Regions from separate parts of the Caballeronia sp. AZ10_KS36 genome, predicted to be linked through region 1. Evidence: riboswitches for the same ligand, from Rfam matches in the RefSeq annotation. Region 1 holds a riboswitch; the other holds the start of a gene.
The links. Region 1 has a riboswitch for cobalamin ahead of NCR35_RS16965 (cobalamin biosynthesis protein). Riboswitches for the same ligand answer to the same signal wherever they lie in the genome.

Region 1 (6,782 bases):
CCGTGCCCCACACCGACAGACCGATGGCGCGCGGATAATCGCCGTGGTCCTGTACGTGCCGCTCGACGAGCATGTTCGCGGACTTGAGCCCGAGCGACCAGGCGGCTTGCGTCGGCAATGCGCGCGTATCGACCGAATAGAAGTTACGCCCCGTCGGCAGCACGTCGGGTCTGCCGCGCGATGGCGAACCGCTCGGCCCGGGCGGAACGAAGCGCCCTTCGAGACCGCGTTTCAGTTGCAACGACTCTTGCGGTCCGCATGCATCCAGCCGCGCGAGCACATCGCCATGCAAGCGTTCGAGCACGCATTGCGTATGCAGACCGGGTGCGGCTGCATTGCCCTCGATAAGCTGCAATGCGAGGCCTTCCAGCCGCTCGCGCGTGTCACCGTGATGACGCCAGGGCGCATTACTCATCGCCTGCAATGCCGGCGGACGCGGCCCTTGCCACGGCGCGGCCCAGTCGGCGTCGAGCGGATCGAAGTCATCGCCTAGTTGCAGGTCCCGTGCGAGCGCAGTGATCACGCTTGCGTTCGCGCCCTGACCGTCGCCGATCGGAAAACGCCCGAGCGCAAGCAGCGTATCGCGCCGCTGCACGCCTTGCGGCGACTCGCCGAAAACATGCAGTCCATCGCGTATCTGCGCTTCTTTCAGCTCGCACAGATACGCCTCGGCGCGCGTGAGCAACGCGTCTTCGCCCGATGTATCGCGCGGGGCATCGAGACCGAGTTCTTCGTGCAGCTTGTTCTCGACGATGCTCGCGAGTATGGACTTGCGCAACAGCTTCGCGCGCCGGACGTCGACCATCAATGCTTCGTAGTACTCATCGACCTGCCGTTCGAGGTTTTGCAGCGGACCATAGTTCTCGGCGCGCGTAAGCGGCGGCATCAGATGATCGATGATGACCGCTTGCGCCCGCCGCTTCGCCTGACTGCCCTCGCCCGGATCGTTGACGATGAAAGGATAAAGATGCGGCATCGGCCCGAGAATCAGATCGGGCCAGCACGATGCCGACAGCGCGACGCTCTTGCCCGGCAGCCATTCCAGATTGCCGTGCTTGCCGACATGCACGAGCGCATCCGCGTTAAAGCGCATGCGCAGCCAGAAGTAGAACGCGAGATACGAATGCGGCGGAACGAGTTCGGCATCGTGGTAGCTCGCATAGTCGTTGCGTTCGCGCGACCGCGACGGTTGAATGCCGACGAACACTTCGCCGCAGCGATAGCCCGCGATCATGAAGCGCCCGCGCCTCAATGTCGGATCGTCTTCCGGTGCGCCCCACGTCTTTTCCAGCGCGGCGCGTGCATCTGCGGGCAACGCGCGATAAGCGTCGAGATAGTCGTCGAGCGAGAGGCTTTGCAACGCCGGCCGCATGTCGCGAACCACGGGATCGTTCGTCACGCCTTGCGTCAATGCGGCGATAAGCGCGTCGCCGTTCTCCGGCAATTCGCCCACGCGATAGCCTTCGCGTGCGAGCGTCGACAGGATGCCGACCGCGGATGCCGGCGTATCGAGCCCCACGCCGTTGCCGATGCGCCCTTCGCTCGCCGGATAGTTGGCGAGCACGAGCGCGATGCGCTTCTCGTGGTTGGGCGTATGCCGCAGCTTGCACCAGCGGCGGCTCAACTCCGCGACGAAGCGCACGCGTTCGGCATCGGCCTGATAACGCACCACGTCAACTTGCGTCTGCGCGCAGTGATACGCGAGTCCCTTGAAGCTGACCGCGCGCGTGATGATGCGGCCATCGACCTCGGGCAGCGCGACATGCATCGCTACATCGCGCGAATTGAGGCCGTGGTTGTCCTTTTCCCAGTCTTCGCGATTGCCGCCGCTCAATATCACTTGCAGCACGGGCGCATCGCCCGCGATGTCGAAGTCTTCGCTTTCGCCGATCACGCTGGCTGCGAACGCAGTCGTGTTCAATACGAGCGATGCGCGATGCTCCATGCATAAACGCGCGATCACTTCGCGGCTCACGCTTTCCTTCAGCGAAGCGATCGCAATCGGCAGCGGATTCAGCCCTTCCTTTTCGAGGGCTTCGATGAGCGCATCGAATACAGCGGTGTTGCCCGCTTGCAGATGCGCGCGATAAAACAGAATCGCGACGACGGGCGCGCCGTCGGTCCAGCGCGCGCGCCAGTCGTCGATTGCGGCGATGTCGTGCTCGGGATGATAGATGGCTACGGCAGGCAGCGGACGCGGCGCTTGCGGCGCGCGGCCGAAGCCGAATGCGTGATAACCGACTGCGCGCAAAAATTCTTCGGCATTGCCTGCGCCGCCTTCGCGCAGATAGCGCGACAACTCCCGGCAGAACGCGGCATCCGCGGTACTCTTGCTGATCAGGTTCGGGTCTTCGGTGAGATCGCCCGAGAACATGGCAAGCATCTGCTTCTCGCGCTCGGCGAGCGCCACGATTCGCTCGATGCCATAAGGCCAGTACGATTCACCGCCGAGATGATCGAGGATGACGACGCGCGCATGACGCAATACATCGTCGACATAGAAATCGACCGATGCGGGCTGGCGCAGAAACGATTGATTCGCGAGCCGCACTTCGGGAAAGCCCGGCTCAAGACGCGGAAACACGCTTGCAAGCAGCGCGAGCGTGGTATCGGCCGAACTCAGTACGACGATCGGTGCGCGCGTCTGCTCGATACGCATGACGCCTGCCGCGTCATCGACAAAACCTCCCGGCGTCGTGCGTAACAAATGCATTGCGTCAGGCCTGCGCGAGCGCGTTCGCCAGCGCCGCGTTCAACGCTGTTTGCAGGGTTTGACGATCGAGGTCTTCTCCGATCAGCACGAAGCGGCTCGCGGCTTCCCCTTCGTTCCAGCGCCGGTCGAAATAGCTGTCGAAGCGCCGGCCCACGCCTTGCACCACGAGACGCATGCCCGCGCCCGGCAGCGCGGCGAATCCTTTCACGCGATAGATCGTGTGGCTCTCCACAAGCGCCTGCAACGCGGCAATGGCCTGTTCGCGTGATTCGACTTGTGCTTCGACTACGACCGAATCGAATTCGTCATGGTGATGATCCACGTGGCCTTCGTCGTCGGCAGAACCGTGATGATCGTGGCGAAGATGAATGCTGTCCTCGGACGCGGACTGCAGACCGAGCAGCGCATGCAGATCCAGCTTGCCCATTTGCGCGGGCACGACCTTCACTTGCGGCGGAATCTCGGGCCGCACCAGCGCTTCCACGCGGCGCAGTGCGTCGACGTCCATGAGGTCCGTCTTGTTGACGATCACGAGATCAGCCGAGGACAGTTGATCTTCGAATAGCTCGTGCAGCGGCGATTCGTGATCGAGATTCGGGTCGGCCTTGCGTTGCGCATCGACCGCTGCGGGATTCGCGGCGAACTGTCCGCTTGCGGCGGCAGGACCGTCGACCACCGTGATGACGGCATCCACCGTGAACGCATTCTTGATCGACGGCCAGTTGAATGCCTGCACGAGCGGCTTCGGCAACGCGAGGCCCGAGGTCTCGATCAACACATGGTCGATGCGCTCGCGGCGTTCGAGCAACTGCTCCATCACCGGATAAAACTCTTCCTGCACCGTGCAACACAGGCACCCGTTAGCGAGTTCATAGAGATTGCGCTCCGAGGACCCGGCTTCGTCGTCGCAACCGATGCCGCAACCCTTCAGGATTTCCCCGTCTATACCGAGTTCGCCGAACTCATTCACGATGACAGCAAGGCGCAAGCCCTGCGCATTCGACATGATGTGGCGCATCAAGGTGGTCTTGCCGCTGCCGAGAAAGCCGGTCACGACCGTGACGGGTATCTTGCGGGTTTGCATCGTCGCTCCGTGGCTCGTGTATGCATGCGTCGTGCATGCGTCGTGCGTGCGTCGCGCGAGCAAGGTATCGCCGGCGAGATCTGCGGGAAAAAGCGCACGACTGATGGATCATGGGACATGCCGCATCCCCGCGGCGTGGGCCCTGCGAAGTTCTGGCCGGTATCCGGGCTTGGGACCTCGTCGCGCAGCCTTCCTGCCGTGCACCGACAGTGGCTTCGTGCGCAACGCGCGATATCCTAATAGCGATACCGCCGGTCTCTTACCGTTGCGGGGGCAGCGCAGGTTGGCGCGTCCGTTCGCATAATGGACGATGCGCTTCCTGCTTCCCGTTTAACTGCGTGCGAAAGAAGCTCGCACGCGGGCACCAGAACTGCGTGAAGTCTAGGCTCCCCGCGAGGGAGCGTCAAGGAATCCGGCGCTGAAACCGGTGCATGTGGTATCGTTGGCGCGCGACTGGTGCTCGCGCGTTCACACGAAACGCGCAGTTAAACGGGAAACAGAAAGCGGCGTCTTCACATGCATGCAAGCGCTCGCCAACCTGTGCTGTCCCCGCAACGGTACGCGACCGGCGGTATCGGCTCGCACGATATCGCGCATGGCGCAAACGGCCACTGCCCGTTCACGGTGGGAAGGCTGCGCGATGAAGGCCGCAAGCCCGGATACCGGCCATCGCTGGGGACGAAGCGCATCTCGCTGTCATGATGCCTTCGCCGAACGCCGCCATCCGCGAGGGACGCATGGGCGGCGCAAGCATTTCCGTCCATTCGTTCGATGATACTTCCTTGCGGGAGCCTGCGCCATCTTGCCGTCGGCATCGGCTGCAAACGCGGCGTAAGCGCCGATGCGATAGAAGCGGCCGTCCTTCGTGCGCTTCAAGCAGCGGAACTCACGTTCGCGCACATCGCGGTGGTCGCGAGCATCGACATCAAACACGACGAAGCCGGCTTGCGTGTCTTCTGCGAGCGTCATGCGCTGCCATTGCGTTTCTATCGCGCAGACCAGCTCGCGCACATGCCCGCCGACGGTGTATGCGAGCCTAGCGCGCTGCTCGCGAGCGAGGGCGGAGAGCTTGTTGTGCCGAAGATGATCGACGGTCATGTGACCGTCGCCATAGCAACGAAGAAAGCCTGAAAGAGCCCATGAAAACCGATACGGAATCACATCTGCGCGTGACGCAGCGTCGCAAGGAAGGCCACGAAAAGAAGCAGGCCGCCGCCGATCACGAGAAGGGTCTCTTGATCGTCAACACAGGCAATGGCAAGGGCAAGACGACGGCGGCATTCGGCATGGCCGTGCGCGTGCTCGGGCACGGCATGAAGCTCGGCGTCGTTCAGTTCATCAAAGGCGCGCTGCATACGTCAGAGCGCGATTTCCTGAGCGCGGTCGCCAATTGCGATTTCGTGACGATGGGCGACGGCTATACCTGGAACACGCAAAACCGCGAGGCCGACATGGCGACCGCGCGCAAAGGCTGGAACGAAGCGCGGCGCATGATCGAAAGCGGCGAATATCAGATGGTCGTGCTCGACGAGCTCAACACCGTGCTCAAGTACGAGTACTTGCCGCTCGACGAAGTGCTCGATGTGTTGAAGGCGCGTCCTGCGATGCTGCATGTGGTCGTGACGGGCCGTCATGCGCCGGATGCGCTCGTCGAACTGGCGGACCTCGTCACGGAAATGCGGCTCGTGAAGCATCCGTATCGCGAGCAGGGCGTCAAGGCTCAACGTGGCGTCGAGTACTGAGCTCATGCCGTCCTGCCCCGCACTCTTCATCGGCGCGAGCGCGTCGCATCAAGGCAAGACCACGGTGACGGCCGCGCTGGCGCGTCATCATGCGCGGCGTGGCCTGCGCGTGCGCGTATTCAAGACCGGCCCCGATTTTCTCGATCCGATGATCCTGGAACGCGCATGCGGATCGCCCGTCTATTCGCTGCATCTGTCGATGGTCGGTCTCGACGCATGCCGCGCATTGCTCGCAGAGGCCGCGCGCGAAGCCGATCTGATTCTGATCGAAGGCGTCATGGGTCTCTTCGACGGCACGCCGAGCAGCGCCGACCTCGCCGCCGCGTTCAATGTGCCGGTGCTCGCCGTGATCGGCGCACATGGCATGGCGCAGACCTTCGGCGCAGTGGCGTTCGGACTGGCGCGTTATCGCGCAGACGTGCCGTTCCATGGCGTGCTCGCCAATCGCGTTGCATCGGCGCGGCATGCGCAGATGTTGGCCGAAGCCATTCCGGATGGGCTGCGCTATTGCGGGCATCTGTCGAATACAGAGGACATCGCACTGCCCGAGCGTCATCTCGGCTTGACGCAAGCGCAAGAAGTGGCGGGACTGGATGCGCGTCTGGATCGCGCCGCCGATGCCATTGCCGCTACCGCGCTCGCGGACCTCCCGCCGCCTGTGCACTTCGAGGACGCGAAGCCCGAAGCGCCGCCGCGTTTGCTCGACGGTTTGCATATCGCCGTGGCACGCGATGCCGCGTTTTCATTCGTCTATCCGGCCAATATCGACTTGCTGCACGCAATGGGCGCGCGCGTGAGCACCTTTTCGCCACTCGCCGATGAACCCGTGCCAGCCGATGCCGACGCGCTCTATCTTCCCGGCGGGTATCCGGAACTGCATGCGGCTACGCTTGCCGTGAACCTGCGCACGCGGGCATCCATGGAAGCGCATGTGGCGCGTCGAAGAGCTGTCGTCGCCGAATGCGGCGGCATGCTGTATCTGCTCGATACGCTGACGGACGTGGAAGGCACGAAGCATGCAATGCTCGGTCTTCTCCCGGGCAACGCCTTCATGCAGCGCCGCCTCGCGCGTCTTGCAATGCAAAGGCTCGATACCGCGCACGGCGCGCTCACCGGTCACACGTTCCATTACTCCACGCTCGACACACCCATGCAGCCGCATCTGACCTCGAAGCATGCAACCACAGGCGCCGAAGGCGAAGCCCTCTATCGCCACGGTCCGATCACGGCCACGTATATGCAC
Region 2 (6,782 bases), on a different contig from region 1:
CGGCGTCGGCGAGGCGCTGCAGGCCGGCGTTGCACGGCGTGATCGTCGAATGGCCGTTGGCGACGCCGATCATCGGATTGTCGAAATCCTCTTCCTTGTAGCCGAGGGCGTAGTACATCGAACGATTGGGCGAACGCGCGACGCCCTGCGTCACGTTTTTCGAGCGGCGATTGAAGGCCATGTTGGGGCTCCTTGAAGATTCTTTTGTCTAGTGGCGCAAGAATGCAGCGTCGGCTTGTATCTGTCCAATATATTATTCAGGGTCTATTAGGTCGGAGAAGATATCGATGGACGAGCGAAACGCGCCGATCGAGTTGCGTTTGCTGCGCTACTTCGTGACCGTGGCGGAAGAGATGCATTTCGGCCGCGCCGCCGCGCGTCTTGCGATGACGCAGCCGCCGCTTTCGCAGGCCATTCGCGCGCTCGAAGACGCGCTCGGCGTCGCGCTCTTTGCGCGCACCAAGCGCACGGTCGAATTGACGCCGGTCGGCAAGGATTTGCTGCCGGAAGTGCGGCGCATTCTCGCCGCCGCCGATGCGCTGCGTCCGCTCGCGCAGTCGCTTTCGCGCGGCGAGGCGGGCGTGCTGTCGCTCGCGTTCGTGTCCACTGCGGACTACGGCCTCTTGCCCGCGCTGCTGCGCGATTTCGGCGCGCGCTATCCCGGCGTGCGGCTGCAACTGACCGAAGCGACGAGCGACGTGCAGATCGAAGAACTCGTCGCCGGGCGCGTGGACGCGGGGCTCGTCATTCCGCCGCTGCCGCCGCGCCACGCGATGTCGCTGTCGTATCTCGCGATCGCCCGCGAGCCGCTCGTCGTCGCGATGTCCGCGGACGCCGCCGAGCGATTGCAGCAGGGCACGGCAGAATGGGCCGACACGCCCGTCGACTTGCGCGATCTCGCAACGGCGCCGCTCGTCGTGTTTCCGAGGCGTCTCGCGCCGGGTTTGTATGACATCATTATGGGCTGCTACGGCGCGGCGGGACTCACGCCGCGCATCGGGCAGGAGGCGATCCAGATGCAGACCATCGTGAGCCTGGTGTCGGCCGGCATGGGCGTCGCGCTCGTGCCGCAGTCGCTGCGGCATTTGCGGCGCACGGGCGTGGTGTATCGTCCGCTGCGGCCGGTGGCGGATGCGCCGGTCGTCGAAACCGGCCTCGTGTGGCGCGCGGCAGAGGTGAGCCCGGTGCTCGCCGGCTTCATCGAGATCGTGCGCGCGCGGGCCGCCGCCGTCTCTGCTTTATGATTCGTGCCTGACTTCGCTTGGCTCAAGAACTCTACGATGCTCATTCACCCCAATTTCGATCCCGTCGCGATTCATCTCGGACCGCTCGCCGTGCGCTGGTACGGCCTCATGTATCTGGTCGCGTTTATCTCGGCCATCGTCATCGGACGGCTGCGGCTGCGGCTGCCGCATGTCGCCGCGCAAGGCTGGAGCGCGAAGGATATCGACGACATGCTGTTCTACGGTGTGCTCGGCACGATCCTCGGCGGGCGCATCGGCTATGTGCTGTTCTACAAGGCGAGCTATTACGCCGCGCATCCGCTCGACATCTTCAAGGTGTGGGAAGGCGGCATGTCGTTTCACGGCGGCTTTCTCGGCGTGACCTTCGCGATGGTGCTGTTCGCGTACCAGCGCAAACGCACGTGGCTGCAAGTGACCGATTTCGTCGCGCCGATGGTGCCGCTCGGCCTCGCGGCGGGGCGTCTCGGCAACTTCATCAACGGCGAACTATGGGGCCGCGTGACGGACCCTGCCGCGCCCTGGGCGATGCTGTTCCAGAACTCGACGAACGACGACGCCATCTGGCTCGCGAAGACTCCGCAGCTCGACGCCAAGTGGCATCTGACGGAAATCTTCCAGCGTTTTCACATGCTGCCGCGCCATCCGTCGCAGTTGTATGAGATCGCGCTGGAAGGCATCGTGTTGTTCATCGTGATCTGGACGTTCTCGCGCAAGCCGCGTCCGGTCGGCGCCATCTCCGCGCTCTTTCTGATCGGCTATGGACTCGCGCGCTTCACGGTGGAATTCGCCCGCGAACCGGACGACTATCTCGGCCTGCTCGCGCTCGGCCTCTCGATGGGCCAGTGGCTTTCGCTGCCGATGATCGTCGCCGGCGTCATCATGATGGTGTGGGCCTACAAGCGGCATCGTCGCGTGGCGGCGAACGCGGCGTGATGTCGCGCGGGGCCGCGCTTGCGGTCCCGCTTGGGTTCGCTTGACCTCGCTCGATCAGCGGCCCATCTGCACGGAGCCGGACACATCGACGGTCACGGTCGTCGTGCCGGCTTCGAGCGCCATCGGCGCGGCCATCTTGGCGTCGGCGCCCACGGCGCGCGACTGCATCATCATCACCGGGCGAGGCGCCGCGCCGCTATGTCCGACGTTCACCTCGCGAATCGAATAGCTGCTGTAGCCGAACGCCTGCGAAGCGGCTTGCGCCTGCTTGCGGAACGAATCGATAGCCTGCGTCGAGAGCTTCTGCTCCGCGGCGCGCTGCGCTTCCGGCGACAGCGAGAACGTGACGTTGCCGACCTGCATCGACGAACTCATCTTGCCCGCGAGCTTCGAGGCCGCCGCGAAGTCGTGCGATTCGAGCACGACCTCCGTGCGCCCGCGCCATGCGGAAATCTTGCCGTCGCGGTCGGTCGACGGATACACGGTGAACGAGCCGCTCTTCGCGGTGACGCCATCCACACCCTTCGCTTCACGCAGTGCGGCTTCGGCGCGCTGATTGAGCGTCGCGGTGAGCGATGACGGATCGGCGGCCTCCTGCTCGTAAAAGAGCGTGATGGTGACGACATCCTGCGGCACTTGCGCGCTCGCCTGCGCCGAAAGCGAGAGCACGCCCGCGGGCTGCGGATTGGCGATGACCGTCTGCGCGGCGGCCGAGGCGGAATAGGCGAGAGTGGCGCTCGACATCGCGAGGGCGAGGGCGGCGGCGGTTTTCTTGTTCATCATCGAAGGGCTCCAACGCAAGGCGTCGCGTGATTCGCGACCGCACTTAGGCGTCCGCCTCCAGCCCTTAGTTCCTGCTCTAGACGAGGCGTTCGGTAATAAAGCGCCACTCGTCCTCGGTGACAGGCGTGATCGACAGACGGTTGCCGCGCGCGAGCACTTGCATGCCGGCGAGTTCCGCGTGCTCGCGAAGCTCGGCGAGCGCAATGAGCCGCGTCTTCTTCACGAAGCTCACATCCACGAGCATCCAGCGCGGCGTGTCCTGCTTGGATTTGGGATCGTAGTAGGCGCTTTCGGGATCGAACTGCGTGGGATCGGGATACGCCGTCGAGCAGACCTTCGCGATTCCCGCGATACCCGGCTCGGGGCAGCTCGAATGGTAGAAGAGCACGCCGTCGCCGATCTGCATCTGGTCGCGCATGAAGTTGCGCGCCTGATAGTTGCGCACGCCGGTCCACGGCAGCGTCTTCTTGGGCGCGTGCGCGAGATGATCGATGCTCGCTTCGTCCGGTTCGGACTTCATCAGCCAGTAGCGCATGATTTCGGCGTGAAGGAGTGTGCGTGCGGTTTTGGGCGATGCAAATGAAAACGGCACCGGTAAGAACCGATGCCGTTCGTGCTTCGTAAATAAGGTCCCCGCCTCAGCCGCTAGGCCGGCATCCTGAACCTGGGTTCAAGATTGGTCGCGGTAAGCAACACTTCGGGTACATCAGACAGAGTGACGCGCGCGCCCGTGCTGCAACGTTCCGCAACCGTGCCAATGTAGCATTGGTTCAAGGAATATATGACCTTGGCGTACCAGGCAGGGAGACCTCACTGTACACCAAACGTTTGGTCCTTGCAGCCCTTGCCTGCGTTTCTCGCGGTATCTTTTTTTGATGGATATCGCGACGCTGATTAGATCAGCGCATGAGCGTCAGCGCGCTTCGCTCAGTGCGCCTCATATTGCGCAATGACCGCGCCGAGCTGCTCGTTCATCGAATGCATGGTGCGGCGGATTTCCTCGGCCGGGAACGCTTCGCCGTGGCGCACGCTTTCCTGCAGCTTGAGCAATTCGGACGCCAGGGAAAGCGCGGCCATTACCGCGATGCGGTCCGTGCCGCGCACGCTGCTTGCGTTGCGGACCTTGTTCATTTCGGCATCGACGCGGGCCACGGCTTCGCGCAGCGCGGCTTCGGTTTCCGGCGAGCACGCGAGGCGATACTGCTGGCCGAGAATGGATACTTCGATCTGCGTGGTCGTCATGCCTTCTCTCCTTGATGATGCTCGCCGTGCACTTCTTCCGCGTGCGCATGTTCGTGCTGCGCTTCGCGCGACGCGCTGGCTTCGGCGTTCAGAAGATCGAGCTGATTGTCGCTCTCGGCATGATGCGCTTTGCCGCGCGGCAGCTTTTCGAGGATCGCGTTGAGGCGCACTTGCGCGTCGTCGATCTTCGCGGACAGCGAATCGCGTTCGCCTTGCAGCGCGTCGCGCTCCTGGCGAACCTGCGCGAGTTCGGCCTGAACGCTGGCGTAATCGGCGCGCAGCTGTTCCATTTGTGCTTCGAGCGCGAGACGCGCCTGATTGTGGCGCTCGCTGATCTTGATCAGCCGGCCGATGTTCCCTGACAGTGATTCGAGTTCGTTGAGCATGTGCTGCGTCCTCTAAAGACCTGGCATTTTAGCGCGGTTCAAAGGCGCTTCCGATAATTGTCTCGTTTCGAGACGTAACAACACGCGATCTTGCGCGCATCGCCGCGTATTCATGTGTGGAATGGCCGCGCGTGACGCACCCGGATGCGCGGCTGACGACGCTCGCTCGTCGCTTGCTCGTCGCTCGGACCTCGCGATGAGGCGCCCCGCGCCTTCTTGACGGCCCTTATGCGCGCTCCTACACTTGCCGCACTTTTGGTGCTCGCGCCGCCTTTCTTGCGGCGCAGTCAAACGGGAAACAGGAAGCGTCGTCTCGCCTCGCGCGGCTCGCCAACCTGTGCTGCCCCCGCAACGGTAAGCGACCGCAACGCAAGTTGCAAGTCGTCCCACGCGCGTTTCTTCTCGTTGCTCCGTGGTCGTTTGTCATCGGAGACGCGACTGCAAGAAACGTGTCGGCGCCACTGCGCTTCGAAGCGCGGGAAGGCGGGACGATGCGTCGCCAGCCCGGATACCGGCCAATCGTCCAGCGCGCCGATGCTTTGCAATACGGCGCGTGCGTCGCGCACAGACCTCGCGGGGAGCGGGGCACGCGCCAGTCTCCAACGGGAACGCTTCACACATGGTCTTGCCTTCGTCCGGCCTCATTCGTCGCGCGGCGCGCGTCGTGATGTGCGCCGCCGCGAGTGCGCCGCTTGCACAGGCCGCGCACGCCGATTCCGATTCTCCGTCGCAGACACTCGCGCCCGTCGTCGTCACGGCGACGCGCAGCGCGCAACCGCTCGCCGATTCCATCCCGCAGGCGACGCTCTTCGACGCGCAAGACATCGCCGACAGCAATGCGGACGATGTGCTCGGACTCATCGCGCTCGCGCCCGGCGTGCAGATCACGCGCAACGGCGGGCCGGGCGCGACCTCGGGCGTCTTCATACGCGGCGCGTCCTCGACGCAATCGCTCGTGCTGATCGACGGCGTGCGCGTCGAATCCGTGTCTCTGGGCGCGGCGCAGTTGTCGCAATTGATGCTCGATCAGACCGGCCGCGTCGAAGTGGTCAACGGCAATGTGTCGGCGCTGTATGGATCGAACGCGATCGGCGGCGTCGTGCAGATTTTCACGAAGGAGGGCGAAGCACATCCGCCGCGCTTTCACTTCGAAGCCGAATACGGCAGCTATCACACGCAGCGCCAGTCGGCGGGCGTCGACGGCGCGCTCGATACCGATGGCCGCACGACGTTTAGCCTGAACGTGTCGCGCGAAAAGACCGACGGCTTCTCGTCGATCGATCCCGCGCTCGCGCCCGGCGCGAATCCGAACGCGAACGGTTATCTGAACGAAAGCGTCGCCGCGACGCTGCGCCACAAGTTCAGCGACAAGTGGGACGCAGGCGTGCGCTTCCTGCAATCGAACGGCGTGAACAGCTTCGACGATCCCTACGGCGTGCCGACCGATCTCAACGAATCGCATGATCGCGTGCGTTCGGCGTCGGTGTTCGCGAACGGCAAGCTCACCGACAACTGGACGACGCACTTCACCGTCGCGCAGGGGCAAGACCGCGCGAACATCGAGCACAACGGCGTCTATACGAGCCGCTTCGACTCGGAGAATCATCAGTATCTGTGGCAGAACGACTTCCGGCTCACCGAGGCGCACAAGCTCGTGTTCGGCTACGAGCATCTCGACCAGTCGCTCGATTCGGACCAGTTCAGCGCGCCCGACCGGCATGTGAACTCGGTGTTCGCGGGCTATGTCGGCCGCTTCGGTCCGAGCGAAGTGCAGGCCAACGTGCGCCGCGACCAGTATTCCGACTTCGGCGGCGCGAACAGCTACTATCTGGGCTACGCGTACAACTTCGATTCCCACTGGCGCGCGAGCGCGAGCTACGCGGCGTCGTTTCGCGCGCCGAGCTTCGACGATCTCTACTATCCGTTCAGCGGCAATCCGTCGATACAGCCGGAGCGCAGCCATTCGGCCGAGGCCGCGTTGCAGTACGCATCGGACAAGATCGGCGTGGTGCGTGTGACGGCGTTCGAGACGCGCTATTCGAATCTGATCGACTACGTGGGCGATAGCAGCGGCTTCTATACCGCGCAGAACGTGGGGCGCGCGAAGGTGCAGGGCGTCGAGGGATCGTGGGCGGGGCACGTGGGCGCAACCGACGTGCGCGCGAGCGTGACGTTCCAGAATCCCGTCGACGAG

Region 2: linked by a shared signal. The riboswitch ahead of NCR35_RS04455 (TonB-dependent receptor domain-containing protein) and the one ahead of NCR35_RS16965 (cobalamin biosynthesis protein) in region 1 are both predicted to bind cobalamin.

What each region holds. Positions count from the first base shown of each region.
Region 1 is NZ_JALQDQ010000025.1:332,379-339,160, forward strand. It holds gene cobN (cobaltochelatase subunit CobN) at 1-2,713, opposite strand, end outside; gene cobW (cobalamin biosynthesis protein CobW) at 2,718-3,797, opposite strand; cobalamin riboswitch at 3,935-4,181, opposite strand; cobalamin riboswitch at 4,234-4,482, shown strand; gene NCR35_RS16965 (cobalamin biosynthesis protein) at 4,569-4,928, shown strand; gene cobO (cob(I)yrinic acid a,c-diamide adenosyltransferase) at 4,937-5,539, shown strand; gene NCR35_RS16975 (cobyrinic acid a,c-diamide synthase CobB) at 5,544-6,782, shown strand, end outside.
Region 2 is NZ_JALQDQ010000004.1:66,597-73,378, forward strand. It holds gene ilvD (dihydroxy-acid dehydratase) at 1-181, opposite strand, end outside; gene NCR35_RS04420 (LysR family transcriptional regulator) at 288-1,244, shown strand; gene lgt (prolipoprotein diacylglyceryl transferase) at 1,281-2,177, shown strand; gene NCR35_RS04430 (SIMPL domain-containing protein) at 2,232-2,957, opposite strand; gene NCR35_RS04435 (EVE domain-containing protein) at 3,037-3,495, opposite strand; RNA gene ssrS (6S RNA) at 3,587-3,769, opposite strand; gene NCR35_RS04445 (cell division protein ZapA) at 3,888-4,202, opposite strand; gene NCR35_RS04450 (ATPase) at 4,199-4,588, opposite strand; cobalamin riboswitch at 4,828-5,122, shown strand; gene NCR35_RS04455 (TonB-dependent receptor domain-containing protein) at 5,208-6,782, shown strand, end outside.